Regions from separate parts of the Streptomyces sp. NPDC007917 genome, predicted to be linked through region 3. Evidence: riboswitches for the same ligand, from Rfam matches in the RefSeq annotation. Region 3 holds a riboswitch; each other region holds the start of a gene.
The links. A riboswitch is a leader RNA that binds a small molecule or an ion and turns the genes downstream of it on or off. The one in region 3 is predicted to bind cobalamin.
Positions count from the first base shown of each region.

Region 1: linked by a shared signal. The riboswitch ahead of ACFZDL_RS02355 (ABC transporter substrate-binding protein) and the one ahead of cobN (cobaltochelatase subunit CobN) in region 3 are both predicted to bind cobalamin.
Region 2: linked by a shared signal. The riboswitch ahead of ACFZDL_RS37080 (cobalamin biosynthesis protein) and the one ahead of cobN (cobaltochelatase subunit CobN) in region 3 are both predicted to bind cobalamin.

Region 1 is NZ_JBIBKK010000001.1:556,069-559,334, reverse strand. Features, by position in the region: gene ACFZDL_RS02370 (CbtB-domain containing protein) at 1-189, shown strand, start outside; gene ACFZDL_RS02365 (CbtA family protein) at 212-976, shown strand; gene ACFZDL_RS02360 (histidine phosphatase family protein) at 1,019-1,597, opposite strand; cobalamin riboswitch at 1,726-1,902, shown strand; gene ACFZDL_RS02355 (ABC transporter substrate-binding protein) at 1,962-2,999, shown strand; gene ACFZDL_RS02350 (iron chelate uptake ABC transporter family permease subunit) at 2,996-3,266, shown strand, end outside.
Region 2 is NZ_JBIBKK010000027.1:55,282-58,547, forward strand. Features, by position in the region: gene ACFZDL_RS37070 (inorganic phosphate transporter) at 1-699, shown strand, start outside; gene ACFZDL_RS37075 (hypothetical protein) at 712-969, shown strand; cobalamin riboswitch at 1,137-1,273, shown strand; gene ACFZDL_RS37080 (cobalamin biosynthesis protein) at 1,411-2,640, shown strand; gene ACFZDL_RS37085 (cobyric acid synthase) at 2,643-3,266, shown strand, end outside.
Region 3 is NZ_JBIBKK010000004.1:213,331-216,596, reverse strand. Features, by position in the region: gene ACFZDL_RS09440 (precorrin-8X methylmutase) at 1-128, opposite strand, end outside; gene ACFZDL_RS09435 (nitrite reductase) at 125-1,903, opposite strand; cobalamin riboswitch at 1,967-2,127, shown strand; gene cobN (cobaltochelatase subunit CobN) at 2,158-3,266, shown strand, end outside.

The DNA of each region.
Region 1 (3,266 bases), on a different contig from region 3:
ACCCCCGCTCTCCCGGCAAAGTTGCCGATCGGTGCGATCGTTCCGTGGGCGGTGTTCTTCGGCATCCTGATGCTGGTCCTGCTGTACTTCGTCGGCGCCGAACAGGGCGCCACCTCCGTCGTTTCCGGCGAGGACGTCCACGAGTGGGTGCACGACGCCCGCCACCTGCTCGGCTTCCCCTGCCACTGACGCCAGGGACACCGACACCCTCATGAATTCCGCAACGGTACGGAATCTGCTCGTCCGTGGCATGCTCGCCGGCCTCGGGGCCGGCGTGCTCGCCCTGATCGTCGCCTATCTCCTTGGGGAACCGAATGTCGACAAGGCGATCGGCTTCGAGGAGTCCCACGCCCCGGCGCATCACCACGAGGTCGAACTCGTCTCCCGCAGCCTGCAGTCCACCGCCGGCCTGGCCACCGGTGTGCTGATCTACGGGGTCGCCTTCGGCGGCATCGCCGCCCTCGCCTACTGCTTCGCCCTGGGCCGCGTCGGCCGCTTCACCCCGCGGGCCACCGCGCTGCTGCTGTCCGGCTGCGCCCTGCTCGCGGTCTACGTCGTGCCGTTCCTGAAGTACCCGGCCAATCCGCCCGCCGTCGGCAACCCCGACACCCTCGGCGAGCGGACCAATCTGTACCTCCTGATGATGGTGCTCAGCGTGCTCCTCGCGATCGCGGCGACCATCCTCGGCAAGCGGCTCGCCCCGAAACTGGGCACCTGGTACGCCACCGTCGCCGCGGTGGCCGCCTTCGCCCTGGCCATCGGCCTGGCGTACGCGTTCCTTCCGGCCGTGGGCGAGGTGCCCGCCGATTTCCCGGCCACCGTGCTGTGGCGGTTCCGGCTCTCCGCGCTGGCCATCCAGGTCGCGTTGTGGGGAGGGTTCGGACTCGTCTTCGGCGAGCTGGCCGAGCGTCTGCTGAGACCTGAGCCCGCCACCAGGGCCCCGGCCTCGACGGTCGCCGCCGCCGGCCGGCCGTGACGCGACCGTCTCCCTGACCCCCCGCCGGGGCGGCCGCTCCTGTCAGGGGCCATTGAGCGGCCGCCCCAGCCCGAGGTTCCAGCGTCCGGCCCGTCCGCTGACCCCGGTCGCCGTCAGCGGGGGAACGTCGGCACGCCAGAAGGCCGCCGCGGGCGCGCCCAGCACATGCACCACCACGGCCCGCACCACGTCCGGCTCCACCACGGCGAGCGTATGGCCGTCGGTGTGCGACGCGGTGTCCAGCCACCGTCCGATCCGCCGGCACATGTCCCGCACCGACTCCCCGCCGTGGGGCGCGGCCGCCGGGTCGGCCAGCCACCGGGCCACCGACTCCGGCTCGGCGGCAGCGACCTCGTCGAGGGTGAGGCCCCGCCAGCGGCCCGCGTCCAGGCCGGCCAGCTCCGCACGGGGCTCGGCCGCGCCGAGCCCCAGCGCCGCTGCGGTCTCCCGGCAGCGCAGGCCGGGGGAGGTGACGACGCGAGCGGCCGGAGGCAGCACCCCGGCCGCGGCGCGGGCCCGCGCCGCGCCGCCGTCCTCGAGAGGGGCCGTGCCGTCGTCGAACCGGGCCTGGCGCAGCGAAGGGCTCATCGCGGCCGCGATGAAGATGACACGGCTGGTCACGCGGTCACTCCTGCTGTCTGCGCCATGGGGCACGAGTCTCCCTCGGGTACGGCACCCACGTAACCACCGGTGGGCCCTCACCTGCCACATATCCGACCGCAGCCACATATCCGACCGCACGGCGGGCTTGGTAGCCTCTGGGGGCCAGTCGAGCCACATCCGAGGCCAGGGAATCCGGTGCGAATCCGGAACTGACGCGCAGCGGTGAGGGGGACGGGCGGGGCACGTCGCCACTGGAAGACCGGGAAGGCGCCTCGTCCGGACGAACCCGAGTCCGAAGACCTGCTGGCACCTCCGCGCCCCGGCGCGGCGGTCGTCCACAGGCCAGGCTCCGCGTACGAGCCCCGACCACCGAGGCAAACCCGTGCTCCGTACCGCTCTTCGCCCCGCCGCTCTGCTGCTCGCCCCCGCCTTTCTGCTCACCGCGTGCGGTGGCTCACAAGGCGGCGCGGATGCCGGGAAGCCCGCCGGTTCGGGCTACCCGCGCACCATCGAGAACTGTGGCCACAAGGTCACCTTGAAGGCGGCCCCCGAGCGGGCCGTCTCCCTCAACCAGGGCACCACGGAGATCCTGCTCTCCCTCGGCCTCGCCGACCGCATGGCCGGTACGGCGACCTGGACGGACCCGGTGATGAAGGGCCTGGAGAAGGCCAACGCGTCCGTGCCGCGGCTGGCGGACAACGCGCCCTCCTTCGAGAAGGTGCTGGACGCCGACCCCGACTTCGTCACCTCCTCGTTCGTCTCCACCCTCGGCAAGGGCGGTGTCGCCACCCGCGAGCAGTTCGAGAAGCTGGGCGTGCCCACGTATGTCTCCCCCTCCGACTGCTCGGCGGGCAAGGACAACGACAGCGGTGGCGACGGAGCGCGCGGCGCACCCCTCACCCTCGACACCGTCTACGGCGAGATTGCCGACCTGGCCAGGGCGTTCGGGGTGGAGGAGCGGGGGAAGAAGCTCGTCGCCGGGCTGAAGGCGCGGGTCAGCAAGGCCACCGCCGGGCTGCACGCCTCCGGTGTCTCCCTCATGTACTGGTTCGCCAACTCCCAGTCGCCCTACCTGGCCGGCTGCTGCGGCGCGCCGGGCGCCATCACGCGGGCGGTCGGCGCGGAGAACGCATTCGCCGACACCCACGACGAGTGGCCCCAGATCAACTGGGAGACCGTCGCCGACCGCGACCCCGACGTCATCGTGCTCGGCGATCTGACCCGTAAGCAGCAGACCGCCGAGAGTGCCCAGGCCAAGATCCGTTTCCTGGAGCGCAACCCCGCCACCCGCAACCTGACGGCCGTGAAGAAGAAGCGGTACGTGCTGCTGAGCGGGCAGGCGATGAACCCGTCCATCCGCACGGTCGAAGGGATCGAGAAGGTCGCCGCGGGCCTGCGCGACCTCGGGCTCGCCACGTGAGGGCCCGCACGCTGCTGCTGACCGGCGGCGGGTCGGCCGCGCTGATCGTATCGGTCGCCGTCGCGGTGACGATCGGGCCGGCCGACATCTCCACGGGGGATGTGTGGGCCTCCGTCGCCGCCCATCTCGGCATGAGCGTAAGCGCGCTGACGCCGCTGCGGGACGGCATCGTGTGGAACCTGCGGATGCCGCGCACCCTGCTCGCCGCCGTGTGCGGGGCCGGGCTCGCCGTGTGCGGGGCGGTGATGCAGTCGCTGCTGCGCAATC
Region 2 (3,266 bases), on a different contig from region 3:
CACGGCACCAACGACGCCCAGAAGACCATGGGGGTCATCACCCTCGCGCTGATCACCGGCGGCGTGATCGCGCCCGACTCCGACCCGCCGCTGTGGGTCATCGTCTCCGCGGGCCTGGCCATCGCCCTCGGTACGTACCTGGGCGGCTGGCGCATCATCCGCACCATGGGCAAGGGCATCACCGACATCCAGCCGCCGCAGGGCTTCGCCGCCCAGACCGGTGCCGCGACCGTCATCCTCGCCTCGTCCCACATCGGCTTCGCGCTCTCCACCACCCAGGTCTGCTCGGGCGCCGTGATGGGCGCGGGGGTCGGCCGCAGGGGCGGTGTGGTGCGGTGGTCCACCGCGGGCCGCATGGTCCTCGCCTGGGTGCTCACCCTGCCCGCCGCGGGCCTCGTCGCGGGCGGCGCGGCGCTGCTGGCGGACCAGGGCGACTGGGGCGTCACGGCGGTCGCCGTGCTCGCGGTCGCCGCCTGCGCCGGGATCTGGGCGGCCTCGCGCCGCAAGCCCGTCGACCACACCAACGTCAACGACATCGACGAGGGCGCGGCGCTGCCGGCCGAGCCGGTGGGCGTCGTCACGGCCGCCCTCCAGGCCGTGGCCCCGCCGCCCACCCCTGCCGCTGCCGCCGCCTCCTCCGCCACCTCCTCCTCCGCCACCCCGGCCGGCGCGTCCGCGGCCACCGGCAGCACCAGCTAAGGAAGTAACGCGATGAGCATCGACTGGGCGGCCCTCGGCCAGGTCTTCGGCATCAGCCTCGCGGTGACCGTCGGCTTCGTGGGCGTCTTCACCCTCGGCATCCTCGGCACCTCTCGTAAGCCGCAGCAGGCGGAGGCGGGCCCGAACGCCGCCTCCACCGCCTCGGCCCCGGCGGGCGCCGCCCTCGGCCCCGCGCGCGCCGGCGCGTACCTCTGCTTCGCGCTGTGCGCGGCGGCCGTGGTGTACGGCATCAATCTGATCGTGGCCTGACTCCGCTCGGCCCACTCACGGCCGCCGGGCCGGTCCGCGCCTACCCGCGCGTTCCGGTCCGGCGGCCGTGGCATGTGCTCCTCGGCACACTCACGCAGGGTGGGGCATTCGCGAGTTGACGGCCATTCGCGGCCCATGGTGGACTTCCCGAGCCAAACGGCGGCAGGAGAGGAAGCCGGTGAGAATCCGGCGCGGTCCCGCCACTGTCACCGGGGAGCGCTCTCCCATCGCCTGTACGGGTCACGGCCATCCACACGGAGGCTGGAAGACCGGGAGAGACGCGGATCCGGGAGCCAGGAGACTCTCACCGCCGGTCACGTCGAACCAGGGCGCGGACCCTGAGTGAGGACATACCGCCATGCCCGGCACCGCCGTACCGCCGACCCGCCCGCGGCCCCTCCGCCACGTCCCGACGCCCCGGGGCAAGACGGCGGACTGACGATGCGTGCCGATCACGCCTCCTACGCGTGCGGCGCCGCCCTCGGCTTTCTCGGCGATCTCGCCCTGGGCGATCCGCGTCGCGGCCACCCCGTCGCGGCGTTCGGGCGCGCCGCCCTGGCCGTCGAGCGGCTGCTGTGGCGCGACCACCGCGGCTCCGGGGCTCTCCACACCGCGCTGTGCGCGGGCGGCGCGGCGGCGGGCGCCGCGCTGTCGATGCGCGCCGTACGGGCCTTGGGACGACCCATGCCGACCCCCTTGGAACGCCTCGCTCTGGGCAGCCCTGTTCTGAAACGCTCGGGGCGTCCCGTCTTGGGGAGCGCCGCCGCGGAATCCTCCGCCCCCGGGCTCCCCTCCCCCACCGCGCGGACCATGCTGACCGCCGCCGCCACCTGGGCCGTGCTCGGCGGGACGACGCTGGGCCGGGAGGCGCGGGCCGTCGGCCGTGCGCTGGCCGCCGGGGATCTCGACGCCGCCCGGCGGCGGCTGCCGCATCTGTGCGGGCGCGATCCGCAGGCGCTGGACGAGACTCAGATCGCGCGCGCGGTCGTCGAGTCGGTCGCCGAGAACACCTCGGACGCCGTGGTGGGCGCGCTGGTGTGGGGGGCCGTCGGCGGGGTGCCGGGCCTGGTCGGCTTCCGGGCCGTCAACACTCTGGACGCCATGGTGGGCCACAAGTCGCCGCGCTACCGGCGTTTCGGCTGGGCCTCGGCCCGTCTTGACGACCTCGCCGGCTGGCCCGGCGCGCGGCTCACCGCGGCGCTGGCCGCCCTCGCCGGGCCCGATCCGCGCGGCGCGTGGCGCGCCTGGCGGCGCGACGGCCACCGCCACCCCAGCCCCAACGCGGGCCCCGTGGAGGCCGCGTTCGCGGGCGCGCTCGGCGTACGGCTGGGCGGCACCCTCGCCTACGGCGGCCGCGTCGAGCACCGGCCGGTGCTCAACCCCGGAGGGCGGCCGGTCGAGGCGGCCGACATCGAGCGGGCCGTACGGCTGTCGCGGCGCGTCGGCGCCCTGGCGCTCGGCGTGTCCCTCGCGGCCCGGCTGGCCGCGGGCGCGCTGCGGCCGGCGCGTACGGGGCCCTTCCCGGCCGCGCGGCCCGGCGCGCCCGTACGCCCCGGCCGCGCCCCACATGGCGCGCTCGCCCGCGGGGCACGGTCCTTGCGGGCTCCCGGGGCCGCGGGCGCCGCGTACGGCCCGGCGACGGCGCGGCCCCCGGCCGCGGGGAGGGACTGAGGATGAGCGGGACAGATGGCACAGGCTCCGGGAGCACGCCGGGCGGCGGGCTGCTCGTCGCGGGCACGACCTCGGACGCGGGCAAGAGCGTCGTCACCGCCGGGATCTGCCGGTGGCTCAGCCGTAAGGGCGTCAAAGTCGCGCCCTTCAAGGCGCAGAACATGTCGCTCAACTCCTTCGTCACCCGGGACGGGGCGGAGATCGGCCGCGCCCAGGCCATGCAGGCCGCCGCCGCCCGCGTCGAGCCGAGCGCGCTGATGAACCCCGTCCTGCTCAAACCCGGCAGCGACCGCAGCAGCCAGGTGGTGCTGCTGGGCAAGCCGGTGGGCGAGCTGAGCGCGCGTGGCTACCACGCAGGGCGCCAGGAGGCGCTGCTGGGAACCGTCACCGAATGCCTGGCCGAGCTGCGGCGCACCCATGACGCGGTGATCTGCGAGGGCGCGGGCAGCCCCGCCGAGATCAATCTGCGCCGCACCGACATCGTCAACCTGGGGCTCGCCCGCGCCGCCCGGCTGCCGGTCGTCGTGGTCGGGGACATCGACCGCGGCGGCGTCTTCGCGTCGTTCTTCGGCACGACCGCGCTGCTCTCCGAGGCCGACCAGCGGCTTGTCGCGGGCTATCTGGTG
Region 3 (3,266 bases):
CGCACCGCGACCTGGCTGACGTCGGCGGGCAGAGCGCCCAAGTCGGCCTCGGCGCGGATGGTGGCAAAGGAGGCGCGGTATATGGCCGCGCCGTCCTTCTCGTAGTCGAACACTGTGTCCTCGATCATGTCGTTCCACGGGCCGCCGCCACGGCGCCGGCCACTTGCTCTGCTGTCACGTCCACGCCCCGCGCGGCCCCTGTGGCGCCTCGTACGGTGACCTGGTAGCCGTCGCCCGTCGCCAGTACGTCGACCCACCGGCCGCCGGGGTGGCCGCAGCGCCGCTCGCAGCCGGAGAAATACGCAGGCAGCCGGCCCCGCGGCCGGCCCGGTAGGCCGTTGCCGGACGCCCCGCCCGCCACCGCGCGCCCCGCCTCGGCACGCACATCGGCCAGGGACTTGGCGCAGCCCGGTCGGCCCGTACACGCGCCGACCCCGAGCCAGGGGGAGTCCGGCGCGGTCACCAGCCCGGCGTCGGCGAGCTCCCGCAGCGCGGCTTCGGCGCCGTCCGGGGAGAAACCGGGCAGCACCACGCCGCGCCAGGGTGTCACACGCAGCTCGCCCGAGCCGCCCTGGGAGGCGACCTTGGCGAGCAGCCGCCACTGAGCGGCGCTGAGCCGCCCCAGCGGAGCGGCGATCGACACCGCGCACCGCCCGTCCGGCCCGGCGACGAGCCCGATCGCGGGCGGCTCCTGGCTTCCCGGCCCCCGCGTGCCCGCGACGCCTCGCCCCGTGGCCGGCGGCGGGCCGTACGTGGGACCGGCCACGGCGGGGCGCTCGCTGCCACTGTGGACCCCTGCGGCGTCAGTCGCCGAGGTCTGCGCCCCAGCGACCCCGGAGACAGGACCGAGGCCCGCGAACCGGACCCCCGCTTCGGCGAGTCGCCGCGCCAACCCGTCCGCCGTCACGGCGTGTCGGGCCGGCAGCTCACGGACGCGCCAGATCCGCGTGCCACTCGCGCGCACCGCGTCGAGAAACGCCACGGCGGCCACCGCCGCCGCACGAGGCGCGTCCTCGGCCCGCACCCGGAGCTCAGCGCCTACGGTCCCGCCGCCCGGCCTGGACGAGGCCTCCGGACCGCCGTTCCCGGGTCCGTGCGGGGGGCCGGGGTGGGCGAGGGGCCGCGCAGGGTCCGGCGTGTCGCCATCGGGCTCCGCCCGGCCGTCCCGGCGTGCCGGGACGGCCGTCGTGCCGCGGGCGTCCGCCGGGCCAGGAGTGTCCGCCGCGCCGCAGCTGTCCGCCACGCCGGGCGCACCCGGCGCGCCGCGGGCATCTGCCGCGCACTCCCCGGGGTCCGGGCGCGTGCCCGGGGCGGCCGGTTCATGGCCCCCGGCGGAGCCAAGCCGCAGCAGCGCCTCGCCGTCCGGTGCTGCGATCAATGTCACATCCGCGCCCAGCGCCGCCACATCGCCCCGCCCGTCGTCGAGCGCGAACAGGAACCGGCCCGAGAGCTGCGCCAGTTCGGCGAATCCGGAACCCTCGGGCTCGTCGTCGCACAGCAGGGCGTCCAGCTCCCTCGCCCACGCCGAGACGTCCGCGTACCCCGCCCCGTCCAGCCCGGACAGCGGGGACGCCACGACGTTGCGCACCCGGTCGTGCCGGTCCGACGGGAGCAGTCCGGCCGTCCGCAGCCGCTCCGCGAGCCCGGCCGCGCACCCCGCGTCGAGACCGCGCAGCTGAAGATTGCCCCGGGAGGTGAGGTCCAGCCGGCCGTCCCCCAACTCCTCGGCCGCGAGCGACAGCACGAGGGCCTGACGCGCCGTCAGGAGCCCGGCCGGAACGCGTACCCGGGCCAGCGCGCCGTCGTCCGCCGGGTGCAGGCGCAGCGCCCCCGGGCAGGCGTCGGTGCGACCGCGCACGGTGGTTTCGTCCCCTGGTGGGGCGGTTGTCGGGGGGAGGGGCATGGCGGCGAGCATACCGACGATCGCCTCCCGCTCACCGCCCCACGGCAGGTCAGGAGCGCCTACTATGCTCACCGGCGGGTCGGTCCCGGCCCGCCACCACACAAGACGGCAAAAAGGGTAGGAAGCCGGTGGAAATCCGGCGCGGTCCCGCCACTGTGAGCGCGGCAGCCGGTATGCGACGGCCGCGCGAGCCAGGAACTCCCGCCGTCTTCAACCCGCCCGGGGCGCGGACCCCGAGGAAGGCCTGCCGTCGCATGATCCTGCTGCTGTCGACGTCCGACACCGACCTGCTCAGTGCCCGCGCGGCACAGACCCCGGTGCCCTTTTCGCTCGCCAACCCGGCCCGGCTCCCGCTGGACGACCTGCCCGCGCTCCTCGACGGCGTCGAACTCGTCGTCGTACGGCTGCTCGGCGGGGTGCGCGCCTGGCAGGAAGGGCTCGACACGCTCCTCGGCGGGGACCGCCCGGTCGTGGTCCTGACCGGCGAACAGGCCCCGGACGCCCAGCTCATGGAGGCCTCCACCGTTCCGGTCGGGATCGCCGCCGAGGCCCATGCCTATCTCGCACACGGAGGGCCCGGCAACCTCGGCCAGTTGGCCCGGTTCCTGTCCGACACCGTCCTGCTGACCGGTCACGGCTTCGAGCCGCCCGCGCCCGCGCCCTCGTGGGGCCCGCTGGAGCGCACCGTACGCGAGGACGTCACCGGGCCGCGGGTCGCCGTGCTCTACTACCGCGCCCACCACATGAGCGGCAACACCGCCTTCGTGGAGGCGCTGTGCCAGGCCGTCGAGGACGCCGGGGGCCGCCCGCTGCCGCTGTACGTCGCCTCGCTGCGCGCGCCCGAGCCCGAGCTGCTGGAGGCCCTTGCCGAGGCCGACGCGGTGGTGACGACGGTGCTGGCCGCGGGCGGCACCCGGCCCGCCGAGGCCTCGGCCGGTGGCGACGACGAGGCGTGGGACGCGGGCGCGCTGGCCGCGCTGGACGTACCGGTGCTGCAGGCGCTGTGCCTGACCGGCTCGCGCGCCGCGTGGGAGGAGAACGACGAGGGCCTTTCGCCCCTGGACGCGGCGACCCAGGTCGCCGTCCCGGAGTTCGACGGGCGGCTGATCACCGTGCCGTTCTCCTTCAAGGAGACCGACGAGGACGGCCTGCCCGTCTATGTCGCCGACCCCGAGCGCGCCGCGCGTGTCGCGGGAATCGCGGTACGACACGCCCGGCTGCGCCACATACCGGCGGCCGACAAGCGCCTCGCGCTCGTCCTGTCCGCCTACCCCACCAAGCACTCCCGCATCGGCAACGCCGTCGGCCTGGACACGCCCGCCAGCGCCGTCGCCTTGCTGCGCCGGCTGCGCGCGGACGGCTT